Regions from separate parts of the Bradyrhizobium sp. 195 genome, predicted to be linked through region 1. Evidence: riboswitches for the same ligand, from Rfam matches in the RefSeq annotation. Region 1 holds a riboswitch; the other holds the start of a gene.
The links. Region 1 has a riboswitch for cobalamin ahead of IVB26_RS22110 (TonB-dependent receptor). Riboswitches for the same ligand answer to the same signal wherever they lie in the genome.

Region 1 (4,410 bases):
GCCTTGAGCAGGTAGGTGCGACCGGGCAGCGGATAGGCGCTGAAGCGGCCGTCCGTGAAGGTGCTTGCGATGGCGTAGTCGTAGTAGAGCGCATTCAGCGCGTTGTTGACGCTGAGCGACCAGAAGTAGCGCTCATACTGGCCGCTGAGTTTGAGGTCGATCGTGCCGTTGGCGGGAATCGGCTTCTGGGTGCCGGCCTGATCGTTGTCCATGCGCCGCTCGCTCCAGAAGCGCGCGGTGGCATCGAGCACCAAATAATTCTGCCAGATGTTCCAGGTGACGCCCGCACTCGCGGTGTAGCGCGACACCAGCGGCACGTCATTGCCGGCCCAGGCGCCTTCGCGGAAGACGGCGCGGGTGTAGGCCACGCCGGAGCGCAGCAGCAGAGCGTCGTTGACGCGATAAGACAGGCTGGTCTCCGAGCCGTAGCGGCGGGTCGGATCAAGATTGGTGTTGTAGAACAGGACCGGGTTGAAATGGACCTCGTTGGTGAGGTCCATCAGATAGAGACTGCTCTGCAACTGCAGCCCGCCGCCTTTGATACGCAGACCGCCCTCGATATCCCAAGAGGTCTGGGTCTTGAGCTGGAACGTTTGCGGGATCGCGGCGAAGGTCAGGGGATCGAACGAAGGCCCCGAGGACAGGCGCTCGTCCACGTCGGGCGTGCGGAACGCGCGCGCGGCGCGGCCGAACAGCGAGACCATGTCGTTGAGGCGATGCTCGGCCCCGAGATGCAGCGCATATTGGGTCTCGTTGCTCGTCAGCGGCAGCGCGCCGATGTCGGCGTTGAACGGCGCCGCCGGGTCGAAATTGTCGCGTGCCGCAAGACTGACGGTCTGCACCCGCGCGCCATAGGAGATGTCGGTCGTAGGCGCCACGCCCAATGTGTGCTGAAAATAGCCCGCAACCGTCTGCTGCCTGAGATCGTAATTGTGCCAGGAGGAGAGCCCCTGCCCGGCGCCGCGGTTCTGCTGAAAGCTCGCATCGTAATAGTCGATGCCGGTCAGGAGATGCGACGGCATGCCGAGCAGCAGGCTCTTCACGCTGAGCCGCGGCGTGATCGACCATGTCGTCAGATGGGACTCGACATAGGTCGACGTGAAGAAGGCCGGAACCGGCACCGGGCTGGAGAAGAACGCGCTCTGCTGCTTCTTGTCGCGCACGCCGCCGTCGACGATGAGATCGACGCCGTTGACGAGGGTCTTGGTGAAGCCCGCTGTTGCGCTAAAGCCCTGCTGGTTGGCGAAGTTGAACGGCGTGCTCGTCCCCCGCCGGTTGGCCGCGAGCTCGTCGAGGCCGATCGAGGGATCGACGGTGCGCCCGCCCGGCAATCGCAGCTCCTGATTGTCGCCCGTGACGGTGAGAAAAGCGGTCAGGCCCGGTGTCGAGTAATTGAGATTGCCGACGCCGTTTTGCTGGGAATAGCGATTGTTGTCGCGATAGCCATCGGTCCTGACGGCATTGCCATAGAACGAGGTCGACCACGGACCGGAACTGAGCGAGGTCGAGACGTTGCCGAGCCTGGCGTTGAACGAGCCGAAGCCGGCCTCGATGCGCGCGGTCACCGGCGGTCCGCCGACGCCGTTTTTGGTGACGATGTTGATCACGCCGCCGATGGCGTTGTCACCGTAGAGCACCGCTCCCGAATTGCCGCGCGTGATCTCGATACGCTCGATGGAATTGAGCGGGATGATGGAGAGGTCCACCTGTGCCATGTCGACGTCGTTCAGCCGCCGTCCGTTGACCAGCACCAGCGTGTTGGCGTTGGCAAACGCGCCGAAGCCGCGCAGATCCACGCTGGTCTTCGCGCCGATTTGACCGCCATAGAACGTCGTGATCTGGGCGCCCGGGGTCTGCGTCGCGATGATCTCGGCTAGCGTCTGCGACGGCGAATGCGCGATATCCGCGGCCGTGATGACGGTCGTGGCGGCCCCGACGATACCGCCGTTGCTGGCGACAGCCTCGGAGCCCGAGCCGGATGAGCCGGCGCCATTGCCTGCCGACGCGACATTCACGGTTCCCCGGCGCTTCGTCGGCTCGCCATCACCGATCGCCCTGGCGCGGGTGCGGTTCTGATCGTCGGGCTTGGTCACTTCGATCGGCGGCAGCTGCTCGGCAAGGGCCTGCTGGGCGAAGGCGGGGGATAGATCGAGCGAAGGGAGGGAAACGGACGCGAGCAGGCCGGCGCTGAGGCGCCCGGCGGCAGAGACAAGACGGGACACGGTTGTAGACCTCGGTATGACGTCAGTGGCACGTCACAGCGAACGAGGTTTCACGGCAGAGCAATGGATTGCTCCGGTGAAGCCAATGTCTGTACTCCCCGACCGACATCTTCGCGTGTGACCACGGCTGACGGCAGGTCTCCTGGCTCGCGGGTCGTTACCTTACGTCGCCTTCCCAGGACCGAGATTCCCAGTGGCATAGGACGAAAGATTCACCGCTTACAGTTGCGGGGGCAGCCGTGGCGTTGAGACAAATCCCCCGTTGGGACAATCCCGCACCACATTCCCTTTTGATCTCCGTGAGGAGAACCGTCACCAATCAACTTACGTGTCGTTCCGCCGGGGAGTCAATCGACCGGCGGCTGTTGTCACCGCCGTCAGGTCCGCCCTCGCAAACGCTGGGCCTGGGCCCAGGCAGCAGCGACGTCGCGAGGCGGAACATCGACGCGCTTGATCGGGGTCAATTCGCCGGAGGCCGAGACGATCGCGGTTTCCTCGCGGCGGCAGCGCGTGCAGACAAAGCGGACCTCGTGCGGGGACGCCCACCAGCTCGACCGCTTCACATTGGCCGCCATCGGCCAGGCATCGCAATGCGAGCACGAGACCAGAAATCGACCGGGATCGAGCATACCCATTTCCATCGGACTCCGCGTCCTGCCGCCTCCTTCAATGTTTAACCCAAGTGAATCGTTCCGGTGCCCCAGCACCGCCAGCTCCTGTTCCTTGGAAGCGGATATCTCAGGCTCGCCATTCCCAGCCGCCATAGGCGTCAGGATCTCAGCGCGCGCCCTTGAGGCTGCAAGAGGTCGTGCAGGTGACCGTGGTGCCGCGATCGCACGATTTGCAGGCATTGACGCACTGATTCATGTCGCGGGGGTTGTAGCTGTAGTTCCGCATCGGGCAGGCCGACGTCGAGCCGGTGATGTCCTGCTCCTGATCGCAGGCCGCCGTCATGAGCGCGAATATGATCACGGCAACGAGGCGCATGTGATTGCCCTGTCAAGCATGGCAAATGACACTCGCGAGGCTCGCTGCACTGCGGCGAACCCCGGCCTTCCAGCACGAGCCATCGCTCGCGTGCTTCAAGGATGCGCGCCAAACATTAAGAACGGATTGCAGCCGGCGTCAGGCAGCAGCCTTGGTCGCGATCGCCTGGCGCATGTCCGCCGCCAATTGGCGGTACTGCTCCGAAAGCTTCAGATAGAACTCGCGTTTGGTGCTGTCGGTGGCGAGCTTGGCAATCAGCTCGCATTCGGCGGTGAGCGTCTCGAACCGTTCCAGTCTGTTCTGAAGGTCTGTCATCGGCGTGTCCCCGTCAAACGCCTCAAGGACATCCAACCTAAGCCCGGGAAATAGGTCACGGCGAACATCGTTATCGAGTAGAATCAATTTTTGCGGTGCGGCGGCCTATTTGCTGTCCAGCCGCCAGGCGCCATCCCAGCCGGCGTCCGGCGGGTTGGCTTCGAATTGCGCGATGCGGCCGAGCATGGTGCGCGAGGGGCCGTCACCGGGGACGGCTTCGAGCGCCGCGTTGAAGGCAGCGCGCGCCTCATCGAACCGCCGGGCGCGATAGGCGGCGAGCGCTTCGGCATAGTGCGTGCGCAAGCTGCCCTGTGCGCCGGTGAGTGCACCTGCCCTCGCCATCACCTCGAAGATCGCCTGCGGTGCGCTCTGGCCGGCGACGGCCAAACGATCGATCTCCCGCAGTTCGAGCCGCGATCCGATCGCGTCAGCGGTTGCCTGCGAGATCAGGATGCGGGTGCCGTAGGCCTTGTTGACGGCCTCCAGCCGCGAGGCCAGGTTGACGGCATCGCCCATCACCGTAAAGCTCATCATCAATTCGGAGCCGATGCTGCCGGTCAGGACCTCGCCGGTGGCGATACCGATCCGCAAATCGCACGGCGCGGGCATGGCGCGGATGCCGAGCAGGTCGGGCAGCTGCTTCTGGAGCGCCGGCACCTGGTCGATCATTTCGATGGCGGCAAGGCCCGCGAGCAGCGCCTGCTCGTCCTCCTCGATGAAGGGCGGGCCCCAATAGGACATGATGGCATCGCCGATATACTTGTCGATGATGCCGCGATTGCCCCTGATCGGGCCGGACATGACCGTGAAATAGTGGTTCATCACCCTGACGAGGCCGCGCGGGGTCATGCCCTCGCTCATCGCGGTGAAGCCGCTCATGTCGCAG
Region 2 (4,410 bases), 1.4 Mb from region 1:
GCGCTACGGCAGCGGCTGCCTGGGAGCGCCGCCAGCTATGCCAGCCCGTCGCGGCGCACGGTCGAGACTGCGCGCGCGCTGGGGCTCGAACCGGAGTTGATCGGTGAATTCCGCGAGCAGGATTTCGGCGACTGGACCGGCCATCGGCACGACGAGCTCGCGGCGACCGGCGGCGAGGCCTATGCGCAGTTCTGGAATGATCCGGCTGGCGGACGGCCGCCGGCCGGCGAGAGTTTTGCGGATCAGGTCGCGCGCGTCCGGCTGGGTCTGTCGCGGATCGGGGCCGGATCGACCACCCTCGTCGTGCACTCCGGCACCATCCGCGCCGCGCTCTGCATCGCGCTAGATCTCACGCCGCAAGCAGCCTTGCGCTTCGTGATCGATCCGCTGTCGCTGACTCGGATCGATCGCCTCGCGGCCGGCTGGCGCGTCGTGTCCGTCAACCAGCGGATCAGCTAGGTCTGTCAGGCACGTTGGCTTGCGCGAATGTTGCCATGCCGTTGTGGAGCGCGCAGGCGAGGCGCACCAGCGGCAGCGCGATGGCCGCGCCCGATCCCTCGCCGAGCCTGAGGTCGAGGCTGATCAGCGGTTGCACGTTCAGTGCGCGGAGCACCAGCCGGTGCCCCTGCTCCGCCGATTGATGCGAGGCTAGCTGGAACGGCTGGCACGACGGGTTCAGCCGTGCTGCGGCGAGCGCTGCCACCGACACGATGAAGCCGTCGATCAGCACGGGGATGCGGCGCTGCGCGGCCGCGATGATCGCGCCTGAGATCGCTGCGATCTCGAGCCCGCCGACGGCGCACAGAATTTCTTCGGGCGACGCACCCGCAACGCCATGCAGCGCAATCGCGGCATCGATCACGCGCGCCTTGTGTGCGCGGCCGGCCGCATCGACCCCGGTGCCGCTGCCGGCGATTTCCTCGGCACTCACGCCAAGCAGGCTCGCCGCGATCGCCGCCGAGGTCGTGGTGTTGCCGATCCCCATCTCGCCGAAGATCAGCAGATCGGGCTGATTGGTCGCCGCACGCGCAACCGCGCGCTGGCCGGCCTCGAAGGCAAACGCCAGCTCCGCAGGTTGGAGCGCAGGCTCGACGCTGAAATCGCGCGTGCCCTTGCGCGGCTTGACGGTGACGACGCCCGCCATCGTCTCATCTGCCAGCGTGCCGGCATCGACGACCTCCAGGCTGGAGCCAAGCTCGCGCGCCAGCACCGAGATGGCGGCGCCGCCGGAGGCAAAATTCGCCATCATCGCGATGGTCACTTCTTGCGGATAGGCCGAGACACCCTGCGCGACGATGCCGTGATCGCCGGCGAAGATGATGATCGGCACAAGCGCGGCGCGCGGTTGCTCGGTCGCCTGCAGGCCGGCAAGCTCGATCGCAAGCTGCTCGAGCCGGCCGAGCGCACCGGTCGGCTTTGTCAGCTGCGCCTGCCGCGCGATTGCCGCCTCGCGATGGATCGCGGAGATCTCGGGGCACTTTTGGTAGACCCATTCGGGGAGCATGCTGCCTCGCTTAACGCGCGCGCTTGAGGATGTAGCTGTCCATGATCCAGCCGTGCCGCGCGCGCGCCTCCTGCCGCGCCGCGACGATGCGCGGGCCGATCTCGGCCAACTCGCCGGACATGATGATCTGGTCGGGCATGCCGAGATAAGCACCCCAATAAATTTGAATCCCAGCTGAATCTAGCGACTGGAACGCCGTGTCGCCGTCGAGCATCACAACCACGGTGTCGACGCCCTGCGGCCAGCCGCCTTCGCGCAAGCGCCGCCCCGTCGTGACCAGAAAAGGCTCGCCGATATCATTGAGGGGCAGTGCATGCGCCGCGCACAGCGCCTGGATCGAGGTGATACCGGGCACGACTTCAATCTTCGGCAAGGGATTGAGCCGACGCGCAATGCGCAGCGAGGAATCATACAGCGAGGGATCGCCCCAGATCAGCAGCGCGACCTTGCCCTTGCCTGCAAGATGTTTTGCGATCGTCTGCGACCAGGTCGCGGCGACTGCATCGTGCCAATCGTCCACACCCTTGCGGTAATCCGCTTCACCGGCGTCGCGCACGGGGAGATCGAACTCGGCGATTTCAGTCTTGTCGCTGGTGAGCACGTCCGCGCAGATCGTCCGCCGGAGATCGGCGAGGTCGGACTTCGCAGTTCCCTTGCGCGGGATCAGGACGAGATCGGCCGCATTGATGGCGCGGATCGCGGCGCGCGTGAGCTGGTCGGGATCGCCGCAGCCGATGCCTATCAGGGAGAGCGTGAGCATCGCGAGCGCGAAGGGCGGCGTACCGCCCTTCGCTCCCCTCAGGCCGCGTTATGCAGGCGCGGGGTGACGAGGCCGGGCGCGGTGACGCCACGCAGCGACTTCGCCAGCGCCAGCACGGCGAGATCGGCCAGCGGCTCGATCACGATGACCAGCGCATAGGAGGCCGCGAACGCCGCGATGTTAGCGAGGTTGCTCATGGCAAAACCGGAGCCATAGAGCGCCCAGAACGCCACCCAGGCGATCACGCCGGCCTGATAGGTCGTCGAGAGCGCCAGCGCCTGCCGATACTTCAAATCGACATAGGCGGTGTTACGGGCAATGATCCGCGAGGCGATCGCCTGGATCGCGAACAACGGCACGAGCAGCGTCGTGACGTTCATGCCGTATTGCGGGATGTCGGCCGGCTCAAACAACACGCCCTGGAGCAACAGGCCGAGCGCGAGGCCGAAGGCCGCAGGCGCCGCGCCGAACAGCAGGAACAACGTCGAGCCGAGGATGAAGTGCACTTCGGAGACGCCGACCGGGAAGTGCGGCAGAACCTGGAAGAAAGTGAAGACGAGGCCCGTTGTGGCGAGTGTTCGCGCCGCGAACGAGCCGACGCCCTGCTCGCGCACGGTCTCGGCTGCAAGTTTCAAGGCAACGCCGCCCGCGGCGATGCCGGTTGCGTAACTCAACACGAGCTTGGCGCCCGTCACGATTCCGGGTTCGATATGCATGGCTCAATCCCTTCCTGCCGTCACACCCGACGGCCTTGGCCTCAAAACGTGCAGGGCCGGTCTCCTGGCTCGCGGTTCACTGGGGATCTCCGGCCTTCCCGAACCTTTCGGCCCAGTGGCGGTTCGGAGCCCCTCACCGCTTACAGTCGCGGGGGCGGCTGGGGTTTTGGGCGCCGCAACTTGGTCCGCCCACCCCCATTCCCGATTATGCTCCGACGCTTTGCGCCGCGTTGAGCACCATGCCTCTCCTGTGTGCCCCTTTCGGCGAGCCTGCGTCAAGGGGCGAAGGGCGGCCGCGGCCGTCACGACGGATAATCCCCCGCCAGCGCGCCGAACAGGATCACCGCAGCCGTCGAGGCGGCGCCGCCGCGGGCAAGCTGCTCGGCAAGCTCGGCAATGGTGGTGCGGACCAGCCGCTCGTCGGGGCGGCCGAGGGATTCGGCGAACAGCGCCGGCGTATCCGCGGCGAGACCGTGCGCGATCAATTTTGCGGCAAGCGCCGGGAAGGTGCGCCGGCCCATATAGACCACGGTCGTCGCTTCAGGATCGGCCAGTGCAGCCCAGTTCAGATTCGGCGGCAGCTCGCCCGTCACGTCAGCCCCGGTCACGAACTGCACCCGGCGCGAGGTATGACGACGGGTCAGGGGAATGCCGGCTTGCGCGGCGGCCACACAGGCCGAGGTCACGCCGGGGATAATCTCATAGCCGATGCCCGCCTCGCGCAGCGTCTCCAGCTCCTCCTCGAGCCGGCCGAAAATACCGGCATCGCCCGACTTGAGCCGCACCAAGCGCACGCCTGTCGCGGCATAGTCGACCAGGAGACGATTGACATGGTGCTGCTTGGTCGAGGGTCGCCCGGCCCGCTTCCCGACTGCGACGAGATTGGCGCCGGGCCGGGCGAGATCGAGGATCGCGCCTGAGGCAAGATCGTCATAGAGCACGACGTCGGCCTCGCGCAGCCGCGCGGCGCCCTTGAGGGTGAGCAGTTCGGGATCGCCGGGGCCGGCGGAGATGAAGGAGACAAAACCGCTCACCGGTCCTCCGCGATCAGATGAAAGAACGTGCCGGTGGCAAGTCCGCGCTGTGAGCCGGTCTCGGCGATGACCGCGCCGGTCGCATCCTGCACCACGGCCAGCGGCGTGTCGGGCTGGGCGAGGATCGTCGAATAGTGGAATTCGTGGCCGCGCAGGCGCGCACCGGCCTGATGGCCCGGTATCGGCGCGGCGAGTTCGGCAAGGCGGTAGCCCAGATGCATGCGGCGTTTGGCAAAGCTCGTCTCGAGGCCAAGCAGGCCTGTCATCTCATGGCGGATACCGTCCGCGTCGGTCAAAGCGGTTCCCAGCACCATATAGCCCCCGCATTCGCCATGCACCGGCCGCGTTTCGGCAAAGGCGCGCAGGCCGCTGCGAAAGCGTGCATTGGACGCGATC

Region 2: linked by a shared signal. The riboswitch ahead of IVB26_RS15570 (energy-coupling factor ABC transporter permease) and the one ahead of IVB26_RS22110 (TonB-dependent receptor) in region 1 are both predicted to bind cobalamin.

What each region holds. Positions count from the first base shown of each region.
Region 1 covers NZ_CP082161.1:4,766,637-4,771,046, forward strand. Annotated here, with positions in the region: gene IVB26_RS22110 (TonB-dependent receptor) at 1-2,222, opposite strand, end outside; cobalamin riboswitch at 2,338-2,551, opposite strand; gene IVB26_RS22115 (hypothetical protein) at 2,600-2,851, opposite strand; gene IVB26_RS22120 (hypothetical protein) at 3,000-3,209, opposite strand; gene IVB26_RS22125 (hypothetical protein) at 3,348-3,524, opposite strand; gene IVB26_RS22130 (adenylate/guanylate cyclase domain-containing protein) at 3,630-4,410, opposite strand, start outside.
Region 2 covers NZ_CP082161.1:3,396,238-3,400,647, reverse strand. Annotated here, with positions in the region: gene IVB26_RS15585 (histidine phosphatase family protein) at 1-459, shown strand, start outside; gene cobT (nicotinate-nucleotide--dimethylbenzimidazole phosphoribosyltransferase) at 452-1,504, opposite strand; gene cobF (precorrin-6A synthase (deacetylating)) at 1,515-2,264, opposite strand; gene IVB26_RS15570 (energy-coupling factor ABC transporter permease) at 2,303-2,980, opposite strand; cobalamin riboswitch at 3,018-3,237, opposite strand; gene cobA (uroporphyrinogen-III C-methyltransferase) at 3,283-4,014, opposite strand; gene IVB26_RS15560 (cobyrinate a,c-diamide synthase) at 4,011-4,410, opposite strand, start outside.